One region of the Blautia sp. JLR.GB0024 genome, then DNA from elsewhere that is predicted to be linked to it. Evidence: riboswitches for the same ligand, from Rfam matches in the RefSeq annotation. Region 1 holds a riboswitch; each other region holds the start of a gene.

What was found. A riboswitch is a leader RNA that binds a small molecule or an ion and turns the genes downstream of it on or off. The one in region 1 is predicted to bind thiamine pyrophosphate.
Region 2: it holds a riboswitch for thiamine pyrophosphate, as region 1 does, so the genes downstream of both, thiM (hydroxyethylthiazole kinase) here and thiC (phosphomethylpyrimidine synthase ThiC) in region 1, are expected to answer to the same signal.
Region 3: it holds a riboswitch for thiamine pyrophosphate, as region 1 does, so the genes downstream of both, V8Q34_RS00415 (thiamine-binding protein) here and thiC (phosphomethylpyrimidine synthase ThiC) in region 1, are expected to answer to the same signal.

The regions. Positions count from the first base shown of each region.
Region 1 is NZ_JBANBF010000002.1:370,031-378,225, forward strand. Features, by position in the region: gene V8Q34_RS05760 (dipeptidase) at 1-912, shown strand, start outside; gene V8Q34_RS05765 (thiamine phosphate synthase) at 973-1,623, opposite strand; gene thiH (2-iminoacetate synthase ThiH) at 1,760-2,920, opposite strand; gene V8Q34_RS05775 (thiazole synthase) at 2,933-3,703, opposite strand; gene thiF (sulfur carrier protein ThiS adenylyltransferase ThiF) at 3,720-4,370, opposite strand; gene thiS (sulfur carrier protein ThiS) at 4,372-4,569, opposite strand; gene thiC (phosphomethylpyrimidine synthase ThiC) at 4,640-5,947, opposite strand; TPP riboswitch at 6,041-6,149, opposite strand; gene V8Q34_RS05795 (glycoside hydrolase family 31 protein) at 6,221-8,195, opposite strand, start outside.
Region 2 is NZ_JBANBF010000001.1:315,538-323,732, forward strand. Features, by position in the region: gene pflB (formate C-acetyltransferase) at 1-1,478, opposite strand, end outside; gene V8Q34_RS01390 (arsenate reductase family protein) at 1,753-2,106, shown strand; partial or broken gene V8Q34_RS01395 (YbaK/EbsC family protein) at 2,122-2,586, shown strand; gene V8Q34_RS01400 (sensor domain-containing diguanylate cyclase) at 2,710-3,951, shown strand; gene V8Q34_RS01405 (ATP-binding cassette domain-containing protein) at 4,237-5,766, shown strand; TPP riboswitch at 5,822-5,929, shown strand; gene thiM (hydroxyethylthiazole kinase) at 5,996-6,820, shown strand; gene thiE (thiamine phosphate synthase) at 6,807-7,466, shown strand; gene V8Q34_RS01420 (HAD family hydrolase) at 7,463-8,113, shown strand; gene thiD (bifunctional hydroxymethylpyrimidine kinase/phosphomethylpyrimidine kinase) at 8,110-8,195, shown strand, end outside.
Region 3 is NZ_JBANBF010000001.1:99,273-107,467, forward strand. Features, by position in the region: gene pdxR (MocR-like pyridoxine biosynthesis transcription factor PdxR) at 1-832, shown strand, start outside; gene V8Q34_RS00400 (GntR family transcriptional regulator) at 1,051-2,448, shown strand; gene V8Q34_RS00405 (response regulator) at 2,453-5,371, shown strand; gene V8Q34_RS00410 (ABC transporter substrate-binding protein) at 5,355-6,659, shown strand; TPP riboswitch at 6,698-6,810, shown strand; gene V8Q34_RS00415 (thiamine-binding protein) at 6,933-7,229, shown strand; gene V8Q34_RS00420 (ABC transporter permease) at 7,198-7,962, shown strand; gene V8Q34_RS00425 (ABC transporter substrate-binding protein) at 7,988-8,195, shown strand, end outside.

The sequences.
Region 1 (8,195 bases):
GTAGATTTGGAAAAGATGAAAAAGGGCGGCTATGCCCTGCAGACCTTTGCCATATACGTTAACTGGGAGGAGGAACCGGACGCAGAGGCGGCTGCCGGAGATATCCTGAAAATCTTTCAGCGGGAAATGCAGCGAAATGCTGACCTGATCTCCCAGGTCAGAACCTACAGTGAGCTGGAAGCAAACGAAAAGGCGGGTAAGATGTCAGCCCTTCTCTCCCTGGAGGAGGGCGCCATATTCCAGAACTCTCTGGATTCCCTCAGATGGTTTCACCGACAGGGCGTCAGAATGGCAACTCTTACCTGGAACTATGAGAACGATTTTGGCTTTCCCAACTGTATGGGGGACCCTCTTACGCAGAAGACCTGGAGCTGGGGTGATGACCGGGGACTGAAGAAAAAGGGCCTGGAGTTTCTGGAGGAGCTGGAACACCTGCATATCCTGGTGGATGTATCCCATCTGTCCGACGGCGGCTTTTGGGATGTGGCGGAACATTCCACCCGCCCTTTCCTGGCCAGTCATTCCAATGCAAGAGGCCTGGTAAAAGGTTCCGCCAGAAATCTCACAGACGATATGATACGCACCCTGGCTGACCGGGGCGGTGTGATGGGCCTGAACTACGCAGTCTCCTTCATGCGCCCCAACTGGAAACCCGGAGAAGCCGGCACAACAGTGGAAGAGATCGTACAGATGGCGTCCTATATTCTGAACGTCGGCGGAAGTGACTGCCTGGGTCTGGGCAGCGATTACGACGGCATCCTGGAACTCCCCGAGATCTCTGACTGCAGCCAGGTACAGCTTCTGGCAGAGCAAATGGAAAAACACGGCTTTACATACAGCCAGACAGAAAAGATTCTGGGAGGAAATGTGAGAAGGTTCCTGAAAGAAAATTGTAACGATTCAGCCGGCTGAATCGTTACGGTATTCGCCCATTAAAAATCGCTTTGTGATGGGGCCAATACCTGCTCTTATCTATACGTCCCACACCGAATTCCGCATGATTCCTGACATAACACAAAAACCTGCCGCCCCTGCTCCCAGCACGTCATCCACATGATCCGGTGTAATACCGCCAATGGCATATACAGGAATCCCAACCGATTCACAGACGTTTTTCAGAAAAGGCAGCCCTCTGGCAGCAAGTCCCTTTTTGCAGTCCGTCAGGAAAATATGCCCTGCCGTTACATAACCGGCCCCCATCTTCTCAGCAAAAATGGCCTCCTCCACCGAATGAACAGAAACACCGATCAGATCAAAATCCATAAGCAGCCTGCTCCTCTCATCAGAACCTGATAGACGTTCACTTTCGCCGGACTTTACACAGATATTATCCCCGCAAAACCTTGAAAAAGGCAGGTGGATACGAGGACAGCCAAGCTCCCTTGCCGCCTCTGCCCGGGAATGCAGAATACAGTCAACATCATATCGCCTGCATATCTTAAGCACCTTCATAGCCAGTTCTCTATATTCCCCGACTCCCAAATCTTTTTCTCTCAACACAATTCCTTTTGGCTTTTTAGCAGCCACCGTCTCGATCCGCTCCAGAAAATCCCCATCACAAATCAGCCGATTGGTAATCACCAGCATCTTATCAAATCTTAACCCATTCCTCATTTTACCCATAATACTACCTCTGCCAATTTGTGTGGAATAAAGCCAGCTCCCATATGGCAGTTTTCCTCCGCTTTTATTTAGTTTCCGTGATGACAGCAAGCATACAAAGGGATATCCACCCTGCCCGCTATACTACACCTCGCTGTTATACGAATACATAATCATTCATGACCACCTGCATTCCCCCGTCTCTGACAGCCCTGCAGACCTCCTCAACACCTCTGTCATCTGAAATCTCAAACTGGTCATCCCCCTTATCCTCCAGCTCCTCCACATGACTGCCGACTCCGGTACTTACCCCTGCAGAAATCTTAGTCGCTGCGATCGTGACCACATGATCCCGGAACTCAGCCCGTTCCCTGGTAGAAATCGTGATTCCGGCAAACGGCATAAAGAGTCTGTAAGCCATGATCACCTGAAGAAGCTGTGGTTCATGCACATCCTTAGGATTGATCTTATCATTATTAATGATCGGCCTGAGACGCGGGCAGGAAAACGCAATCTCAGCCTGCGGATATTTCCGCTGCAGATACCAGGCGTGCATCCCTGTAGCAAATGCATCCTTTCTGAAATCATCCAGCCCCAGAAGTGCCCCAAAAGCAACTCCTCTCATTCCGCCTTTCAATGCCCGCTCCTGCGCGTGAAACCGATAAGGGAAGATTCTTTTATGCCCGGCCAGATGCAGCGTCTCATACTTATGGGAATTATAAGTCTCCTGAAATACGGTCACATAATCAGCTCCGCATTTATGGAGATAGGCATACTCCTCACTGTTCATAGGATAGACTTCCAGTCCCACCATTTTAAAGTATTTTCTGGCAATCCTGCACGCCTCCCCCAGATACCTGACATCACTTTTTGCACGGCTCTCGCCGACCAGTATAAGAATTTCTTCCAGTCCTGTTTTGGCGATCGCAGCCATTTCCAACTCGATTTGCTCCGCGGTAAGCCTTGCCCTGCGGATATGGTTATGGCAGTTGAAACCACAGTAAATGCAGTGGTTTTCACAGTAATTGGAGATATAAAGCGGCGTAAAGAGATTTACACAGTTTCCGAAGTGTTTCCTGGTTTCAGCCCGCGCAGCCTGTGCCATCTCTTCCAGGAAAGGTTCCGCGGCGGGAGACAGAAGCGCTGCGAAATCCTCCGGTGTCCGTGTGTCATGGGACAGTGCAGCCAGTACGTGTGCTTCTGTATAACGGTGATAGTCATAGCTGTCCATGGCACTTATCACTTTATCCATAACATCAGAATCCAGAGCTTCCATACCCTCCATATATTCCATATGATTTGTTCTTGATGCAGTCATTTTTCCACCTCCTTATTGTTCCAGAAATCCGGTGAGCGGAGAGGAGGCGCTGGCTCTGCCGTTTACAACGCGCCCAAGGCCCGATAGGTATGCGGTACGTCCTGCTTCAATGGCTTTTTTAAAGGCTTCCGCCATGGCGGGTATGTCGCCGGAAGTGGCAATGGCTGTATTTGCCATGACTGCGGCAGCGCCCATCTCCATGGCTTCACAAGCCTGGGAAGGGCGGCCGATTCCTGCGTCTACAATAATGGGAAGGTCAATTTCCTCGATAAGGATTTTGATGAATTCCCTTGTGCACAATCCCTTGTTGGTACCAATGGGGGCACCTAACGGCATGATACACGCAGCTCCGGCATGTTCCAGGTCTCTGGCGGCGTTTAGATCAGGGTACATGTAAGGCATGACAATAAAGCCCTCTTTTGCCAGCATCTCTGTGGCGCGGATGGTTTCCTGATTGTCCGGCAGCAGGTATTTGGAGTCTCGGATGACCTCAACTTTAACAAAATCCCCGCAGCCCAGTTCCCTGGCGAGGCGGGCGATCCTTACTGCTTCATCCGCAGTTCTGGCCCCGGAGGTGTTGGGAAGGAGTGTTATGCTGTCCGGTATATGTTCCAGTATACTGGCAGTGCCGCTGTTGGCTCTGCGTACAGCCAGAGTAATGATTTCAGCCCCGGCATTTTTAACGGCAGCGTGGATCAGTTCCGGATTGTATTTGCCGGAACCCAGAATAAAACGGGAGTGAAATTCGTGTCCTCCCAATATAAGTTTGTCATCTTTTATCATGTCTTTTTCCTCTTTTCTATACGTCTTTTTCTCCGAGAATGAGCCGCAGTATCATATTGGCCTGATGTGCTGCACAGAGAGTGACTCTGGGAGCTGTCAGGCTTATGCCGGAGGCAATGTCACTGGTGCCGTCCCCGCAGAGATACAGGTTTTTCATCCTCTTTTCTGTATGTATGGAGTTGCTGCTCCCATAGCCGGCCATGCCCGAACCGGATACAATGAAAGTATCCGGACGGTGTTCCAGAAGATAGTTGACCAGCATGGCCTTATTTTCTGCCCGGTCAAATGCTTCACAGATGATCTTGTCATCCCTAAACAGGCGGTCTATATTGTTCTCTGTTACCTTAACTGTGTCGGTGCGGACTGAGATGTAAGGGTTGATCTCTGAGATTTCTTCTTTCAGCGCTTCTGTTTTATACCTGCCTAAATGCTTCATCCTGTAAATCTGCCGGTTCAAATTGCTGGGCTCCACCCGGTCAAAATCGATCAGGTGAAGACTTCCGATGCCGGTACGCGCCAGCATTACAGCCACATGGGAGCCCAGACCGCCGAGGCCGGCAATGGCGGCACCGGCATTCCGGAGTTTCCGGTGTATGGGGAGGGTATGGCGTTCTATAAGAACTTCCTCGATTTCGTCTTTGGACAGGATCGTATGTCTTTCTTTCAAATCAGCCGCCTCCTACAAAGCTGACAATTTCATAGGTATCTCCATCCTGAACGATGGTGTCAGCGTAACGGTTTTTGGAAAGAATATCACCGTTTCTCTCCACCGCGATGCGCTGCAGGGAATAGCCCTGTTCCACTAGGAGGGTTTCCACTGTACAGGGGGCAGTAAGATGAATGGCATTTCCGTTGATTGTTATCATTTGATATACCTCTTTATGTATGTGCTGTGTGACTGCTTAACAGGTCTTCGTATTTGCAGTGTTGCTTTTATCATTCGTCATAGATGCTGACAATCTCGCCTTCCAGGATACGGTTCATGTTCCTGACTGCGCAGAAATTACCGCACATGCTGCAGGTGTCCTCCTTTTCAGGCTTTGCCTCTGCCCGGTAGCGCCCGGCTTTTTCCGGGTCCAGACAGAGACGGAACATTTCTTCCCAGTCCAGTTTCTTGCGGGCTGTACTCATTTTATTGTCCCAGTCGGCAGCGCCTTTTACACCTTTAGCAATATCTGCGGCATGTGCTGCGATGCGGGAAGCTATAATACCTTCCTTTACGTCCTCCAGATTGGGCAGACGCAGGTGTTCCGCCGGGGTCACATAGCACAGGAAGGAAGCGCCGTAGGTGGCTGCAATGGCACCGCCGATGGCAGCGGTAATGTGGTCGTATCCGGGGGCAATGTCTGTCACCAGGGGACCCAGCACATAGAAGGGGGCACCCTGACAGAGTGTCTGCTGAATCTTCATATTGGCCTCAATCTGGTCAAGGGGCATGTGTCCGGGGCCTTCTACCATAACCTGTACATCCTTTTCCCAGGCGCGTTTTGTCAGCTCACCCAGAGTAATCAGCTCCTCAATCTGGGAAATATCAGAGGCATCCTGAATGCATCCGGGGCGGCAGGCGTCTCCAAGGCTCATGGTAATGTCGTATTCCCGGCAGATATCCAGAATCTCATCATAATGTTCGTAGAAGGGGTTTTCCTGGCCTGTCATTTCCATCCAGGCAAAGATAATGGAGCCCCCGCGGGAAACGATATTGGTCAGACGTTTGTTTCGTTTGAATTTTCCGGCAGTCTCTTTGTTGATGCCGCAGTGGATGGTCATGAAGTCCACACCGTCCTCGGCGTGCATGCGGACAATGTCAAGCCACTGCCGGGAAGTGATCTCTTTCAGGGGTTTGTGATAGTAGACTACAGCGTCATAGATGGGGACGGTTCCGATGATGGCAGGGCATTCTTTTGTCAGGCGTCTGCGGAAGGTGCGGGTATCCCCGTAGGAGCTCAGATCCATAATAGATTCAGCACCCATTTTTACCGCGTTGTTGACTTTTTCAATTTCCATGTCCATGTCTTTGCAGTCCCTGGAAATGCCCAGATTTACATTGATCTTCGTTCTGAGCATGGAACCAATGGCGTTTGGCTCCAGAGAGGTGTGTTTTTTGTTGCAGGGAATGATGACCTGGCCTTTGGCCATGAGAGCCATGAGTTCTCTGACATCCATCTGTTCTTTTTTGGCTGCCGATTCCATCTCTTTTGTGATAATGCCTTTTCTGGCAGCGTCCATCTGTGTTGTGTACTGCATGTAAATCTCCTTTCTGTGTGACACGGAAATGCCCGGAAGGAGATAGAAGAGGTGAAAAAAATGCACCCCTGATGGGGTGCACCAAATATTACATAAACTTCTGGTTCGCTTCCTACGCCGGCATTATCCGTATCAGGTTCTCAGGGTCGAAATCCGTTCGTATTTCCTCTCAGCCGACGCGTCAGCTCCCCTTGCGTATTCAATTGTTTTCAGGTATTTTTCCTGCCATAATCATATAGCGGCTGGAGAAAATTGTCAACACTGAATTTTATATTATATATTTTTGATCAGATATTCCTGTCTGCCATCCCGCAGAAATACAGGAAGGGTATCCATGGAAGCTTCCGCTTCGATCCACTGTCCGCCTTCCAGAATTTCACCCGTATGGGCATTGGTCCAGGTGCTGCCCTTAGGCAGATAGACCTTCCGCCTGAAGGCGTGGGGTTCCACAATAGGAGCTGCCAGAATGTCCGGGCCGTACATGTACTGGGTATCCAGTTCCCAGGTGTTTAAATCCTCCGGGAATTCATAGAACATGGTACGCATAACCGGAGCGCCTGTCTCGTGGGCCTCAGCCATAAGGCTTCTGGTATAATCCCGCATCATTTCACGGATCTCAATGAATTTCTTCATGATCTGGTAATTTTCTTCCCCATAACTCCAAATCTCATTGTCTGTGCCGGTTCCCTCAGTCTCCTCTCCGTCTGCTTTGTAGAGCGGTGTGCGCGGGAGGCGGTTGCCGTGAAGGCGCATAACAGGGCAGAAGGCGCCGAACTGGAACCAGCGGATCAGCAGTTCCTGGAAGTCCTTGTCATAAATGTTGCCGCCGTGGAAGCCGCCGATATCTGTTGTCCACCAGGGGATTCCGGAGAGCCCCATCTGCAGGCCGGCCACGATCTGGTTGCGGAAATCCTGATAGGTGGAGTGGATATCGCCGGACCAGATCAGGGCACCGTACTGCTGGCTTCCTGCCCATGCACAGCGCACCAGGTTCAGAACGTCCTCCTGGCCAGCTGCTTTCTGGCCTTCATAGAAGCCGCGGGCGTATTCTCTGGGGTAAATGTTTCCCTGCTGCATGACGCTTCCGGCATAGTAACGGTAGTTTTCGTAATCATAGGTGGTATATTCCGGTTCCGCTTCATCCAGCCAGAAGAGTTTGATTCCGTTTTCCCTGTAATTCTTTCTGCATTTCTCCCAGACATATTCTCTGGCCTCAGGGTTGGTGGCATCATAGAATACATTGTTGCCCTGGAAATCCATCTGGACGTTCAGGCCGTGTTCTGTCTGGACGAGAAGACCCTTCTGGCGCATCTCCTTGAAGTTCTCACTGCGCCAGTCGATCTGGGGCCACACGGATACCATAAGTTCCATTCCGTAAGAGCGCAGTTCTTCCGCCATGGCCTTGGGATCCGGGAAGAAATGCTCATCAAAACGGTAGTCTCCGCACCGCGGCCAGTGATAATAGTCAACCACAAACACATCCACAGGAATGCCCCGGCGGTGATATTCTCTGGCAACAGACAATACCTGTTCCTGGTTATGGTAGCGCAGTTTGCACTGCCAGAAGCCCAGTCCGCATTCCGGCATCATGGGAGCGCGCCCTGTCACCTGGCTGTACTGAGATTCGATCTGAGCGGGAGTGTCGCCTGCTGTGATCCAGTAATCCATTTTTTTGGTGCTGTCAGCCCGCCACTCTGTTACATTTTTGCCGAAGGAGACGCTGCCGATGGCGGGATTGTGCCAGAAGAAGCCGTAGCCTTTGCTGGATACATAGAAGGGGATGGATGCCTGGGAGTTTCTGTGGGCCAGTTCAATATTGCAGCCTTTCAAATCCAGGATGTCCTGCTGATATTGGCCCATGCCGTATATTTTTTCGTCCTTGTTGGCCTCAAAGCTGACCTTCAGACGGTAATCGCCGCCGATATAAGGGGAAAATTTACGGGCCCTGCGGATCAGGGCGCCGCCGCCGTCCATCTCTTTGAGCAGTATTTCCTTTTTGTCGTCAAAGAAGGTGACAACCGCCGCGCTGTTCCAGCCTCTTGTGTCAATGAGAGCGGAGATTTTGCCGTTTGTGATCGTGGCAGTTTCCTCGTCTGCCTGAATCTGTGTGTGTGACGGTTCCTGTTCTTTCAGGGCACTGCTTGAAAGGTCCAGGGGACCGGAGGGTACGGAAACAACTCTCAGGCTGTTTGCGCCCCATGCCATAATGCGGAGGGTTTCGCCGGCATTGTGGTATTCAATATAATTT
Region 2 (8,195 bases), on a different contig from region 1:
CTGTATTTGTCATGCATGTAATGGATGATGTTCAGAGCGTTCACATAGACACCTGCCAGCCATTTCATCATGTCTCTGTATTTTTCCATCACCTCGTCATAATCCAGATATTCAGATGTGACAGGGCGGAATTTTGGGCCTACCTGCTGTCCGGAAACCTCATCTACACCGCCGTTGATGGCATAGAGCAGACATTTTGCCAGGTTGGCACGGGCACCGAAGAACTGCATCTCTTTGCCGATGCGCATGGAGGATACACAGCAGGCAATGCCGTAGTCATCCCCGTGTACCGGGCGCATGATATCATCATTTTCATACTGGATGGCAGAGTGGCGGATGGAGATTTCGGCGCAGTATTCCTTGAAGTTTTCCGGAAGCCCGGAGGACCACAAAACAGTCAGGTTCGGTTCCGGAGCAGCACCCAGGTTGTCCAGGGTATGAAGGTAACGGAAGGACATTTTTGTCACCAGAGGACGGCCGTCCAGTCCCATGCCGCCGATGGATTCTGTCACCCAGGTAGGGTCTCCCGCGAAGATCTGGTTATAGTCAGGGGTGCGGGCAAAGCAGACAAGGCGGAGCTTCATGATAAACTGGTCAATGATCTCCTGAATCTGGGATTCCGTGAAGGTCCCTTCTCTTAAATCCCTCTCTGCGTAGATATCCAGGAACGTGGAAGTGCGGCCAAGGCTCATGGCTGCCCCGTTCTGTTCCTTCACGGCTGCCAGGTAGGCAAAGTAAAGTGCCTGTGTGGCCTCCAGAATATTCTCAGCGGGTTTGGAAATGTCGCAGCCGTAAATGCGGGCCAGTTCCTTTAACATTTTCAGCGCGCGGATCTGTTCGGAGAGTTCTTCGCGCTCACGGATAACATCGGAATACATAATGCTGCGTGTGGTGGCTTTTTCTTCCTCTTTCTCCTCGATCAGGCGGTCCACACCGTAGAGGGCAGCCCTTCTGTAGTCGCCGATGATACGCCCTCTGCCGTAGGCATCCGGTAGTCCGGTGATAATATGATTGGAACGGCAGGCACGCATTTCAGGGGTGTAGGCGTCAAACACACCGGCATTGTGCGTCTTTCTGTGAGTGGTGAAATACTCCACAACCTCAGGGTCCACATGGTAGCCATTGTCCTCGCAGGCTTTGACTGCCATACGGATACCGCCGTATGGCTGCATGGAGCGTTTCAGCGGCTTGTCTGTCTGCAGGCCCACGATCTTTTCCTTGTCTTTATCCAGGTATCCGGGGCCATGGGAAGTGATAGTGGAGACGGTTTTGGTGTCCATATCCAGAACCCCGCCCTTTTCCCGCTCCTCTTTCATAAGGGCAAGAACCTGCTGCCACAGGTCTTTGGTGTCCTCTGTGGCCTCTTTAAGGAACTTTCCGTCTCCCTTATATGGTGTATAATTCTGCTGGATAAAATCCCGCACATTGATCTCTTTTTCCCAGGCACCGCCTGTAAAGCTTTTCCATTCTGTTCTCATAAAGTATTTACCTCCTGCTGTAATCATGAATCAAAGCTGACAAAAATATGTGCAGCAGCCTCGAAGAAAAAGGTTACCAGATATTTCCAAATTGTATATTGTATACAAAATGTAACCTATGCTATATAAATAGCACAGCCAATAGTCTGTTGTCAATCTGGATTAAAAAAGTATTGAATAAAATACAAAGAGAGAAGGCAAAGAAGGTTTTTTGTAGTTGAAAGCGTGAAAGTATAATGATAAACTAGAACCATAAAAAGGAGGCATTACACATATGTTATTTATAGAGTATCCAAAATGCAGCACCTGCCAGAAGGCAAAGAAATGGCTTATAGAGAAGGGGATAGAGTTTGAGGACCGCCATATTATAGAAGAGAATCCCACCAGGGAGGAGCTGGAGACCTGGTATCACGCAAGCGGTCTGCCCCTGAAACGTTTTTTTAATACCAGCGGTATGAAATACAAGGAGCTGAAACTGAAAGATAAGCTGCCGGAAATGAGCGAGGAGCAGCAGCTTGACCTGCTTGCCACGGATGGTATGCTGGTGAAGCGTCCGGTGCTGGTGGGAGAATCTTTTGTTGTCACGGGGTTTAAGGAAAAAGAGTGGATGGAAAAGCTCGGTCTGTAAAAAAGAGGTGCGGAAATGGCAATTGAAAAAGTAAAGGAGTATTTCAGAGGTTTTGGCATGGAGGAGCGGATCATGGAATTTTCCCAGTCCTCAGCTACCGTGGAGCTGGCAGCAAAGGCTGCCGGATGCGAACCGGAACGCATTGCCAAAACCCTGTCCTTTTTGGTTGACGGCAGGACGGTCCTTGTGGTGATGGCAGGGGACGCCAGGGTGGACAACAAAAAGTTCAAGGATTATTTTCATACAAAGGCCAAAATGCTTTCTCCCAATGAGGTGGAAACAAGGACAGGACATGCAGTGGGCGGAGTATGCCCCTTCGGGATCCCGGCTGATGTACAGGTGTTTTTAGATATTTCCCTGAAGAGATTTAAGACAGTATTTCCGGCCTGCGGAAGTGCCAGCAGCGCCATAGAGCTGACACCGGGCGAGTTGGAAAAATACGCCGGCAGCCGGGAATGGATCGATGTATGCCGGGGATGGCAGCCGGAAAAGCCGTTTGTGCCGGAAAAGCCGTCTGAGTCAGAAACGCCGTCAGTGCCGGAAATGCCATCTGTGCCAGATACGCCGTCAGTGCCGGAACCGTCAAAAAAGTATCTGTCCCGTATGCCGGGGGGCTTTTTTATCTATGAGGCTGATGGCGACGAGAAGATCACCTATGTCAATGAGAACGTATTAAAACTTTTCCGGTGCAGGGATATGGAGGCTTTCCAGGCACTTACAGGCGGTTCCTTCCGGGGAATGGTGCATCCCGGGGATCTGGAACGGGTGGAGAGCGAGATCATGGCGCAGATCGCGTCAGACACATACGATTATGTGGAATACAGAATCTGCTGCCAGGACGGAACGGTTTTGTGGGTGGAGGACTACGGACGCCTGGTGGAGGAGGAGAACGGAAAGTATTACTTTTACGTCTTTCTCGTGGACGCTACAGAAAAAATCAGGCTGCGGAAGCTGGTGAACCGCAGGGATCATCTGCAGAGGGTACTCACCACGCTGGCAAATGATGTGGATTTTGACATACACTGCAAAGACTGTACCATTGATGTCTATGGCTGCTTTGAGCAGCGCTTCGGAAGACCGCCCAGGAAGAAGGATTTCATTCCTTTTATGTGTGAAAACTGTGAGAAAAAGGGAGAGGTGAAGCTCTTTGTGCACAGTTATCCCATGGAGGAACAGAGCTTTGACAAGGAAGAGCAGGATGTGGTCATGGTGGACGGGGAAGGCAATAACCTGTGGACCAGATGCCAGATCGCACATTTTAAGGGGAAGGACGGCGGCTTTGACAGAAAAATCGGCAGAATGCTGGACACCCATGAGCAGACCATGCGGGAGATTTACTATCGACAGGGAGCGGAAAAGGACTGTCTGACCGGTATTTACAACCGCAGGTCAGGGGAGCGGCTTATCAAACGGCGGCTGAAAAGTATGGAACAGACCACCTCCTGTATGATGATCATGCTGGATGTGGACGGATTTAAAATGCTTAATGACACCTACGGGCATCCCTTTGGCGACAACATTCTTCTGCAGGTAGCCTGTGCCCTGCAGTCCACTTTCCGGAAAAATGATATCTGTGCCCGTATCGGCGGAGATGAATTTATGGTATTTTTGGAGGATGTCAGGGATAAGGGCGTCTGTCTGAAACGGCTGCAGCAGCTTGTCACATACACGCTGCAGGACGAGAGCGTGGAGCAGTACAATGTGACTCTGTCCGCAGGTGTATCTTACCAGACCGGCAGTAAGCTTTCCTATGAGGAGATGTACCGGCGTGCCGATGAGGCCTTGTATGAGGCAAAGCGGGCAGGAAAACGCTCCTTCAGGGTATACAGTGAAAATGACGCTTGACAGGGCGTACTGCATAATATAGAATGAAATCTGCAGAGTATTCTGCTTAAAGAATGAAAAAGAAAAGAGGGATAGGATGATTCAGTAGTTTATGATTCGGAGCATGGAAGACAGAGCATTACCTGCACAGCAGGTCTGTTTTCGTTGCCGGAGAGTAGACTGACTGGAGAATGGTATCCCTATGATGATATCTTCAGCGAACCCGATATGGGTGCGCGTATTTAAGAGTCTGTTTTTCCGGTGGAGAAGCAGGCTCTTTTTATATCAGGAAAGAAGGTATGCATAATGCTGCAGATTAAGAATCTGACTGTTACACATAAAAAAGATATGAGAACCCTGGTGGAGGATTTTTCTTTTGTACTGAACAAGGGGGACAGGGCAGTCATGATCGGTGAGGAGGGAAACGGAAAATCCACCCTTTTAAAGCTTATCTATGACCCGGCTCTGGTGGACTCCTACGCAGAGTATACAGGGGAGATTGTCAAAAACCACATAAAGGCAGGGTATCTGCCCCAGGAGCTGGAAGAGCGGAACCGGGAGAAAAGCATCTGGGAGTATTTCACGGAAGAATCAGACTTTTATAATATGTCCCCCAAAGAGCTGTCAAAGATAAGCAGGGAGCTTGGAATACCGGCGGATATTTACTATTCCCAGCAGAAGATGGGAGAGCTCTCCGGCGGAGAGAAAATCAAGCTGCAGATGGCGGGAATCCTCATGGGAAATCCCCATATCCTTCTGCTGGATGAGCCGTCCAATGACATTGATATCAGGACTTTGGAGTGGATGGAACAGTTTATGAACAGCAGTCATATTCCCATCCTCTATATCTCCCATGATGAGACATTAATCGAGCGCACAGCCAATGTCATCATTCATCTGGAGCAGATCAACAGAAAGACAAAGCCCAGGTACACGGTGGCAAAGATGGACTACAAAACGTATATGGAAAACAGGGCAAGAGGGCTCACCAATCAGGAACGCATCGCAAGAAAAGAGCGGGAGGAAGCTGAAAAACAGGAGGAACGGTTCCGCAGGATCCAGCAGAAAGTGGAGAGTGACCAGAGAAATATCAGCCGGCAGAATCCTCACGGAGGCAAGCTTTTGAAAAAGAAAATGCATGCGGTAAAAGCCATGGAACGCCGGTATCAGAGGGAGGCGGAGGACAGGACGGAGATACCCGAGACAGAGGATGCCATTTTTATCCGTTTTCAAAAGGGCACCTCCATTCCAAACGGTAAGACAGTGCTGGAGTATTCTCTCGACAGACTCGCGGTTGGAGACAGGCTGCTCTCAACACAGATTCATCTGACTGTAAAAGGACCGGAAAAAATCTGCATTACCGGGGCAAACGGTACGGGAAAGACAACACTTCTTAAAAAAATTGCTGCAACCATGGAGGGGCGTACCGATATCCGGGCCGCTTATATGCCGCAGAACTATGAGGAAAAAATGGACGGCAGCAGGACTCCGCCGGAATTTCTTGAGAAGACGGGTGACAAAGAAGAAATCAGCAGGATACGCACCTATCTGGGCAGTATGAAATACACGGCGGATGAGATGGACCACTGCATCTCCCAGCTTTCCGGCGGACAGAAGGCAAAGCTGTTCTTTCTGAAAATGAGCCTGGACGGCAGCAATGTGCTCCTTCTGGATGAGCCGACCAGAAACTTTTCACCGCTCTCTGGGCCGGTCATCCGAAAACTGCTGGCTGATTTTGAGGGGGCAGTCATCAGTATCTCCCATGACAGGAAATATATGGAGGAGGTGTGCGATACCATCTATGAACTCACAGACAGAGGGCTGGAGAAGAAATGAGGATAGACAGGGAGTATTTGACAGATACAGGCAGGTGTGGTATCCTTATAGTCAGTTAATTCATCAGGGGAGCCTGTAGCGGCAGGCTGAGAGGAAGTAATCAACTTCGACCCTTTAACCTGATATGGGTAATGCCAGCGTAGGGAGAGAAGGACGATTCCGGGAGACGTGTTGGCGTCTCCCTTTTTGTGTTCGGCGGCCCTGTCAGGATGCAGAGAGGAGAACAGAAATGCTGGGAGAAATACTGGAAAATGTCAGAGAAAGATCGCCTCTGATTCAGAACATCACCAATTATGTAACTGCAAATGACTGCGCCAATATTACATTGGCCTGCGGCGCTTCCCCGACGATGTCGGACGGGGAGGAGGAAGCAGAGGAAATGGGGCGTCTCTGCGACGGCTTAAATATCAATATGGGAACTCTCCATCCGCGCTCTGTAAAAGCCATGCTTCTGGCCGGAAAAAGTGCTGCGGGTTTTGGCCGTCCCATTGTGCTTGACCCTGTGGGAGCCGGCGCATCCACATACCGCCGGGAGACAGCAGAAGAGCTGCTCAGGGAGATTCCATTTACTGCCATCCGGGGAAATATATCTGAGATCAAGACCATTTCCGGAGGCAGAAACAGCTCCAAAGGTGTGGATGCCGACGCAGCGGATGCTGTGACAGAGGAAAATATGGAAAAGACCATAGCGCTGGCCAGAGACTTTTCAGGAAGGACAGGAGCTGTGATCGCCATAAGCGGCGCAGTGGATATTGTGACAGATACAAAAAACACATACATAATCAGAAACGGGCATCCCGTCATGGCAAAGATCACTGGCTGCGGATGTATGTTAAGCTCCCTCACCGCAGCCTATCTGGCTGCCAATCCTGACAGAAAGCTGGAGGCCGTGGCTGCTGCTGTCATCACCATGGGCCTGTGCGGGGAGAAGGCATATGAGAAAATGGTAGAGGAGAACAGCGGCAACGCAGGCTGCAGGAATCACCTGATCGATGAAGTATATAAACTGACCGGCCGGGAGCTGGAGAGAGGAGCAAAATATGAATTGCGTTGAGAAGAGAGAGTTGGTGAGGCGTGCCCTGCTTTTGTATGCCATTACGGACCGGTCCTGGGTGGGGAAAATGACACTTTACGAACAGGTTAAGGCGTCCCTGGACGGAGGTATCACGCTTCTGCAGCTCAGGGAAAAGGATATGCCGGATGATGAGTTCCTGCGCGAGGCAAAGGACATGAAGGCGCTGGCGGCCAGCTACCGCGTGCCCTTTATTATCAATGACAATGTGGGTATTGCGCTGGCTGTGGACGCGGACGGGGTACATGTGGGACAAAGCGATATGGAGGCGGGAAGCGCCAGGGAAAAACTGGGCCCTGACAAGATCATAGGCGTCTCTGCAAGAACCGTGGAACAGGCTTTGCAGGCTGAAAAAATGGGCGCGGATTATCTGGGAGTCGGCGCGGTATTTTCTACCTCTACAAAAGAGGATGCAGATGTGATATCCCGGGAAACACTGCAGGAAATCTGCCGGGCTGTATCCATTCCCGTTGTGGCTATCGGAGGGATCAAGAGAGAGAATCTGATGCAGCTTGCCGGAAGCGGTGCCGCCGGAGTGTCTGTCATATCCGGTATCTACGGACAGCCGGATATCAGAAAAGCCTGTGAGGAGCTGCTGGCTCTGGCGAAGGAGATGACAGAAAAATGAGAGAAATAAAAGGGGCTGTCTTCGATGCGGACGGTACGCTGTTCGACTCTATGGGGCTGTGGGACCGGGCAGGGGAAATCTATCTGAGGCGGAAAGGGATCAGACCCGGGGAGGATACGAAGGAGCAGCTGGAGACCATGACCATGGAGGAATCCGCAGAGTATTTTCGCAGCAGTTACGGGATCCGCCTGGAACGCGATGAGATCATTGACGAATTCAACAGGATGATATATGACTGTTATGAAAAAGTGATTCGGATAAAACCGGGCGTTCTGCAGGTACTGGAGGATTTAAAGAGCCGTAATGTCAGAATGTGCATTGCCACATCTACGGACAGACCTCTGATCGAGGCAGCTCTTAAAAATAATGGGATTGATGGATATTTTACCGGCCTTCTCACCTGTACAGAGGCCGGAGCAGGCAAAAGAAATCCGCGCATTTATGAGCTGGCGATGGGGATTTTAGGTACAAAAAAAGAAGAAACTCTGGTGTTTGAAGATGCATATTTTGCCGCAGAGACAGCAAAAAAATCCGGGTTTACAGTGGCAGTTATACGCGATTTTTATTCGGAAAAGGACAGAGAAAAACTGTTGAAACTGGCAGATATTTATCTTGAAAGCTGGGAAGAATGGGGGAAAAACAGATGAAAAAGGTATTGACGATCGCCGGTTCGGACTGCAGCGGAGGAGCCGGGATACAGGCGGATATTAAGACAATAACCGTTCATAA
Region 3 (8,195 bases), on a different contig from region 1:
AAGGATCGCCATGGAGAATCCTACATACAGAAGTGCCTGGCATGATTTTGGACATATGGGATTTGAACGGTGTGTCGTAAATCAGGATGAACAGGGAATTGATGTGAAAGATCTGGAGCAAACCGGGGCGGACATGGTATATGTCATGCCCTCCCATCAGTTCCCCATGGGCACGGTCATGCCCCTGAAACGCCGCCTCTCTCTGCTCAAATGGGCAGGGAGGGGGGAGCGCTATATCATAGAGGATGACTATGACAGTGAGTTCCGTTATAAGGGAAAACCCATACCTGCTTTACAGGGATTTGACAAGGAGGAGCGTGTCATTTATCTTGGAACCTTCTCAAAATCCATAGCTCCCTCCATCCGAATCAGTTATATGGTACTTCCAAAAAAGCTTATGAGGCGGTATCTGAGCGGAGAAAATCCTTTCTCTGTCACCGTATCCAGGGCGGACCAGAAAATACTGGAGCGTTTTCTCAGAGAAGGCCATTATGAGCGGCATTTGAACAGAATGCGCAGCCTTTACAAAGGAAAACATGACCTGCTTCTGCGCTGGCTGAAGGACAGCATGGGAAATGTGTGCACGTATTTCGGCGAACACGCAGGCGTACATCTTCTGGTACAGTTAAAAAATGGCTTGTCTGAACAGGAAGCCGTGGAAAAAGCAGCCCGTTTTGGTGTCAGGGTCTACGGCCTGTCTGAATTTCTGGTCAGCGGGCAGACGCCGCCCATGCAGTCCACTGTCCTTCTGGGGTATGCCACCATGCCGGAGGAAGACCTGGAGGAGGGGATAAAAAGGCTTACAGCCGCCTGGAGCGGCACGGAAATTTGAATAGGGCAGTCATTCGGCGGGCAGCAGCCGGATGGCTGCCCTATTTTTGCCGGTGGACTTAACAGATAAATTATTCGTATATCTGTGTCCATGCAGATACATAAAGCTTCTTGTCTGACATTGCATAATAATGTCAGTTATGGTAAGATTATAATATTGACCAACATGAACAGGGTTGTTTTCGCCGAATCTGAGATGATTTCTTTTAGGAGAAAAATATGAAAAAAGACAAAGGGCTTTACGAGTTGATTTATGAGTATTATGAATCCCGTATTCTGTTCGGATATTATAAATACGGAGATTCCCTATCATCGGTTTCCGTGATTTGTTCTACATTTCAGGTGGGGCGGAATACAGTCCGGGCGGCGCTTGCCAAGCTGGAGGAAGAAGGGTATATCGTAACCGAGGAGCGCAGGGCCGCAGAGGTGGTATACAGAGGAACGAGTGAGGAGTTTGAAAAAAATGCCGCGGATTATTTTGTGCCCCGCAGGGATGGAATCCGGGATATTGCCCGGGCGGGAAAGATTTTATTTCTGCCTCTTTGGGAGGCCGGTCTGCGCAGACTGGACAGGAAAGCGGCAGAGGAGGAAAACAGCAGACATAACGCTGTCGTGTCCGGCGCCATACCCATACCGGTAAAGCTCTGTATTGATACCTTTCGTGTCTTTGACAATGCCCTCATGCTGAATCTTTACTGGCAGTGTCTGCGCTATGTGAATTTTCTTTACCCGCAGAACCGGTCAAATCCCAGAAACTGTGCGGAGGAAATATTAGCGGAACAAACAGCAGGCAGTCCGGATTCCCAATCCGGGTACCGGTATGTCAATGCTGAAGAAGAAGTACTGGATTTTATTGAACGTGCGCGTGAAAAGTATCATCTGGAAAATATCGGTCAGATTCCGTTTCATTGGGATATCTACCGCCAGCGCCCTCAGGTGAGGTATACGCTGGCTTCTGTTATTATCCGTGAGATTTTTTCCGGGCGTTATTCCATGGGCAGTTATCTGCCTTCACAGCCTAAGATGGCAGAACTGTATCATGTGTCACTGAGCACAGTGCGCCGCACATTGGCTTTGCTGGAATCCCTGGGAGTGACAAAGTCACATATGGGGATCGGCACAGAGGTATGCCTTGGAAATACGGATTTTAACTGGAATGCAGCGGAGATCAGGGAAAGTCTGCGTCTGCATGGCGAGAGCCTTCAGATCCTGGCCCTGACGGTCAGGGGTATCTTGCTGTTTACCCTGGAGTCATCGCCGCAGCAAAGAGGTGAAGAATTTCTGCGGGAACTGGGTAAGGTCAGGGGGACAAAGAGCAGTATTCTCTGTATGGATGTGTTACTGAGCTTTATCATCCGGGAGTGCCCGTCACCCATGATCCGGGAATGCTGCAGAAAATTAAGGGAACTGATCACATGGGGATATATTCTGTCTGCAGTGATGATGAAATCAGGTCAGCTTCCCCCAAGTCCTGAGGCAGTGCTGGAACTGTCGGAAAAATATCTGCGCGCCGGCCGTCTGTATGACTTTGCAGATGCGTGGCAGATTTTTATAGAAAGCAGAATGGAATTTTTCAACGCACATTTTGGAATTCCGGCCTGCCATAATTTGAGGTGAGGGTATGAAGAAATATAAGAAACGGTCTGTTGCGATCCTGATCAGTGTCATCCTTCTGCTTGCGTTTACTGTTGTCTTTATGCTCTCCTTTCTGGACCGTATCAATGCCAAGATGAACCAGGGATCCAATGAGACGCTGATGAATTCCACACGTATGATCCAAAGCAGTATCAACAGTAAATTTGAAAATGATGAGCAGCAGGTCATATCCAATGCCAATCTGTTTGCTTTAAGCGGTGGGGATGCGGCGTCTTTTGAGACACTTGCCAACTACGCGGAGTCTTCGGATTTCTACCGGTTTTATTATGTGGGGATGGATGGAACCGGTATTGACAGCAGCGCGGAACCGGTGGATACTGCGTCTTTTCCCTTTGAGGAAACAGCGCTGTCCCGGGGAAAATCCGGGTATTCGGATGCCTACGTGGGGAGCAGCGGACGGCCTCAGATCACCTTCCAGGCCCCTGTCTGTGCGGGTGGCAGACAGGTGGGAGCTCTTTACGCTGACAAGACACTTTCCAAATACAATGACCCTGCCCTTTTTACTTTCAGCGGGGGATCCGGGTACGCTTATGTAGTGGATGGCGACAGCGGTTCCTGGGTGATTGAAAGCACAGGTTCAAAGACAGATGACATCTACGGTTTTCTGGCGCAGCACAACAACGGGGAAAAGATGCTGAGTACCCTGCAGGACCTTATGAGGAAGAAAGAGGCGGGAACCATCAGCCTGGAATTTCAGGGGGAGAGCGGCATTTTATGCTTTTTGCCCATAAGGGATTCTTATAACTGGTATCTCATTTCTATCCTGCCCAAACGCGTTCTGCAGCAGGAGTCATCTGAGATCATCAAGATGGTGGCCGTCACATTTACAGAGCTGGCAGTGGCGCTGATCCTGATCACAGGACTGCTGCTCAGCCGCGAATCCATGAAGGGGCGTGAACAGGGAAGGATTTACCGGGAACGGCTTTTCCAGAACATTTCTTCCAACATAGATTTTGCTTTTCTTGTCTACAACCCTGCGGACAGAAGCGTGGAAATGGTTTCCGACAATGTCAGGATGCTGTTTGATGTGGAACCGGGGCAGGTCATGTCCAGGCCGGAAATCCTCTTTGACCACTGTGGGATGCCGGGGGATGACAGGGACCGCATTTCCTTCTTTAACGGCAGTCTGGTGAAGAAGATGCGAAAGGAGTATAAGACAGGCACAGACAATGAGCTGCAGCGCTGGACAGAGGTGCATCTTCTTCCCGCGGATAACGGGCAGTACCTGGCTGTCCTGCATGATACCACAGGCGAGCACCATATGCGGGATGACCTTGCGGATGCCCTGCGGCAGGCACAGGAGAACAACCGGGCCAGAAACGCCTTCTTTTCCTCCATGTCACATGATATCCGTACGCCAATGAACGGCATCATCGGCATGACAGCCATTGCGCGGGCTAATCTGAATAACCCGGATAAGGTTAAGGACAGCCTGGAAAAAATATCCACGGCATCTGATCATCTGCTTGCCCTCATCAATGAGGTGCTGGATATGTCGCGTATCGAGAGCGGTAAATTCAGCCTGAAAAAGGAGCCTGTGAACCTGCCGGAGCTGATCTCCAATGTTCTGCTCCTCATTAAGCCGGAAATGACAAAAAAAGGCCACACCATGCATGTAAAATCGTCTGTCCTGGATTATGATATCGTGATCGGGGATGCTTTGCATATTCAGAAGATCCTTCTGAACCTCTTATCAAACGCTGTGAAATACACGCCGCAGGGCGGAGAGATCACGATCCGGCTCCAGGAAAAAAAGCGGGATGACCGGATGATCGATATTGTATTCCAGGTGGAAGACAACGGCATCGGAATGGAACCTGACTTTGTAAAACGTATCTTCAATCCTTTTGAGCGGGCAGAGGATAACCGTCTGAGCAAGGTGACAGGCACCGGCCTGGGAATGGCCATCACAAAAAACATTGTGGATGTGATGAGCGGTACGATCCATGTGGAAAGTACGCTCGGTGCAGGGTCAAAGTTTACGGTGGTTCTGCCCATGGTTCTTATGGAACCTGACAAACAGGAGACCGGCGTGCTGGCGGGACATACGGTGCTTGTGGTGGATGACAGCCCGGATACCTGCGAGGGCATCCAGCTCATGCTTGAGGAAGCCGGGGTGCATGTGGATTGGGCACTGAGCGGCGGGGAGGCTGTAAAAGCCGCCAACAGGGCCCGCCGGATGGGCCGGGATTACTTTGCGGTGATTTTGGACTGGAAGATGCCGGAGATGGACGGGGTGGAGACTGCCCGCCGTATCCGGGCGGATCTCGGCAGTGATATCCCGATCATTCTGTTGTCAGCCTACAATTGGGAGGAAGTGGAGCAGGAAGCTCTGGAAGCGGGAATCAATGGATTTTTGACAAAGCCTGTTTTCCGCTCTGAACTGGTGCAGAAGCTGCGTTATTATATCATGGGGTCTTCCGCAAAAGTACAGGAAATCATGGACAGTGAAACCCGCGGACGGTTTGAAGGCCTGCATGTTCTGATGGCTGAGGATAATGAACTGAACCGGGAAATTGTGGAGGAACTGCTGCGGGACAGCGGTATTTTGGTGGACAGCGTGGAGGACGGTCTGCAGGCTGTCAGGAAAGTGGAGCAGACCGGGCCGGGATATTATGATATGATCTTTATGGATATCCATATGCCTGTGATGGACGGCTTTACAGCCACGGGAGAGATCCGGGCGCTCCAGAAGAACAGTGCGGAACATATTCCCATTATAGCCATGACTGCCGATGCCTTTGAGGAGGATGTTTTAAAATGTAAAAATGCCGGAATGGATGCCCATATATCCAAACCGATCGATATAGCAAGGCTTTTTGAAGTCATCCGGATATATGCGGATAAGGAAAGCGGGGATGGAAAAAATGAAGAGAAGATATAGAAGGTTAACGGCAGCGGCACTTGCATGTATGCTTTTATGCAGCGGCTGTTCCGGAGAGAAGGAAGAGCCGGAAGTATACATTGATAAAAATGAGCCGGATGTTGTGATCACCCTCTTTACCCAGGGGGAAAACATATCAGAGATCATAAATAAGTGCTGTTCTGATGTGATCAATCCAAAAACAAAGGGCAATATTATCCTGTACAGTGATTTCGCGGATTTCTATGCGGAGGAAGGGCTTTCTTACCGGGAACTTCTGCTGAAGCGCATGGAAAGCGGACAGGCAGATGACCTGTATATCATACCGGCGGAGGATGTGCTGGAGTTTGACCAGAAAGGTTTTATCTATGATTTATCCGGTCTTGACTGTATCAGCAGCCTTTCTGAGGATGCCCTCCGGCAGAGTACATATAAGGGGAAGGTGTTTTCGGTCCCTCTGTCCTATACCGGTTTTGGCCTGATCTGGAATGTGGATATGCTCCATCAGTATCAGCTGGAGATTCCGGAGACACTGGACGAGTTCTGGAACGTCTGTGATGTATTAAAGCAGAACGGCATCCTTCCCTACGGGGCCAATAAGGATTTTGGACTGAGTGTTCCTGCCATGTGTGCGGGACTGGGGCCGCTGTATCAGAATCCTGAGAGTGAGGCGCTTACTGCCGCTCTTGCAAAGGGGGAAACGCCTGTCAGTACCTATATGCGGGACGGCTTTGCTTTTCTGCAGACCATGATCGACAGGGAATATCTGGATGTGGAACGCTCCTTGGAGACCCTGCCGGGCAGTGACGAGGAGGCCGCCTTTTTCGCTGAGGGAAAATGCGCGTTTATCAGTTCTCTCTGCCGCGCGGCAGCGTTTGCCAGGGACTACCCGTTTGCAGCCGAGATGACCGCGCTGCCGGTGCTGAAGGAAGGCCCCGTCTGTGTTGTGGGTGCGGACCAGAGGCTGGCTGTCAATCCCAATACAGAGCATCTTGGCGAGGCGCTTGCAATCCTGGAAAACCTGTGTACCACAGATACGCTCAATGCATTTGCAGGGGAGCTGGGGAAGGTATCCTCAGCACGCGGAAATGAGGCCACCACGCTGCCCCAGGCTGAGAAGTTTGTATCCTGTCTGGCATCCGGAGGCCAGATTCCCAATCAGGATTTCACGCTCCCGTTTAATACCTGGAATACCATCAAGGAACTCTGCGTAGAGCTCTGTGAGGGGGCGGACGTAGAGACCGTGTGCAGGGAGTATGATGAGAGACAGAAAGAGGAAATTGCGCTGTACGGCGATAAAGATATATGAGATTGACTTGACAATCAATTTACAATGAAGTAAACTTGAGAAGACAACAGGGGAGCTGGAGAGAAGTCCGGCTGAGAGTAAAACCGTAATCGTTTTTCACCCTTAACCTGATCCGGGTAATGCCGGCGTAGGGAGCATAAGAGAGGCACCATAGACCGGTGCGCATTTGTTCTGAAAAACAGCTCCTGATCGGGTAAAACCTGTCGGGGGCTTTTTCTTTTGCACAGATTCCCCGGCAGAAAACGATGATAAATTTCTAAGGAGGAAAAGAAAATGAACGCAAGCGTAGCAATCCAGACACTGCCGGAGGCAGCAAATGACGAGGAACTGATCCGTATAGTCGATGAGGTCATTGACTATATTAAGAGTACGGGGCTGAACTATTATGTAGGGCCTTTTGAGACAGCCATTGAGGGTGACTATGATGAACTTATGGATATTGTAAAAGAATGCCAGCACATCGCTGTCCGTGCAGGCGCGCCTTCTGTTGCGGCCTATATTAAAGTGTCCTATAAGCCAGAAGGAGATGTGCTGACCATTGAGAAAAAAGTTACAAAGCACCACCAGTAAGCTATGGGCATCTGCAGCCCTGGCCGCCATTCTGGTCATCTGGCAGGCTGTCTCCATGGCAGGCCTGGTCCCGGGGTATATGCTGCCCTCGCCGGTACAGGTGGTGAGGGCGTTTATCAGTGAATTTCCCCTGCTCATGGAGAATTCCAGGGTGACGCTTTTGGAGGCGGCTGCAGGGCTTTTCTGCGGTGTGGTTTTCGGGTTTGTCATGGCAGTTCTTATGGACCGCTTTGACAAGCTTTACAAGGCGTTTTATCCGCTGATCGTTATTACACAGACCGTGCCTACCGTAGCCATCGCGCCTCTTTTGGTGCTGTGGTTCGGATATGAGATGCTGCCAAAGGTCATTCTGATCGTGATCGTGACCTTTTTCCCTATCACCATTGGGCTTTTGGAAGGATTCCGCTCCGCAGACAAGGATATGATGAACCTTTTACGAAGCATGGGGGCCGGCAGGCTTCAGATCTTCCGATATATCAAGATGCCGGGGGCCATGGGCCGGTTTTATGCAAGCCTGCGCATATCTGCCTCCTACTCCGTGGTGGGAGCGGTTATCTCTGAGTGGCTGGGCGGTTTTTCCGGCCTCGGTGTGTATATGACACGTGTGAAAAAGGCGTTTGCCTTTGACAAAATGTTTGCAGTTATTTTTCTCATATCCATTATCAGCCTTCTTCTCATGAAGCTGGTGGATATTCTGCAGAAAAAAAGCATGCTCTGGGAACGGGCAAAATAAGACAGAACAGAGAGGACAATGGAGGATGAAAAAGAAGATTCTGGCGGCTGTCCTGACAGCCTGTATGCTCACATCTGTGGCGGCGTGCGGCAGCAGCGAAGACAGCGGGAAGAAGGACAGCGGTTCCGAAGATTTGGAGAAGATCACTTTCGTGCTGGACTGGACCCCCAATACAAACCATACAGGTCTTTACGTGGCGAAAGAGAAGGGATATTTTGAGAAGGAGGGACTGG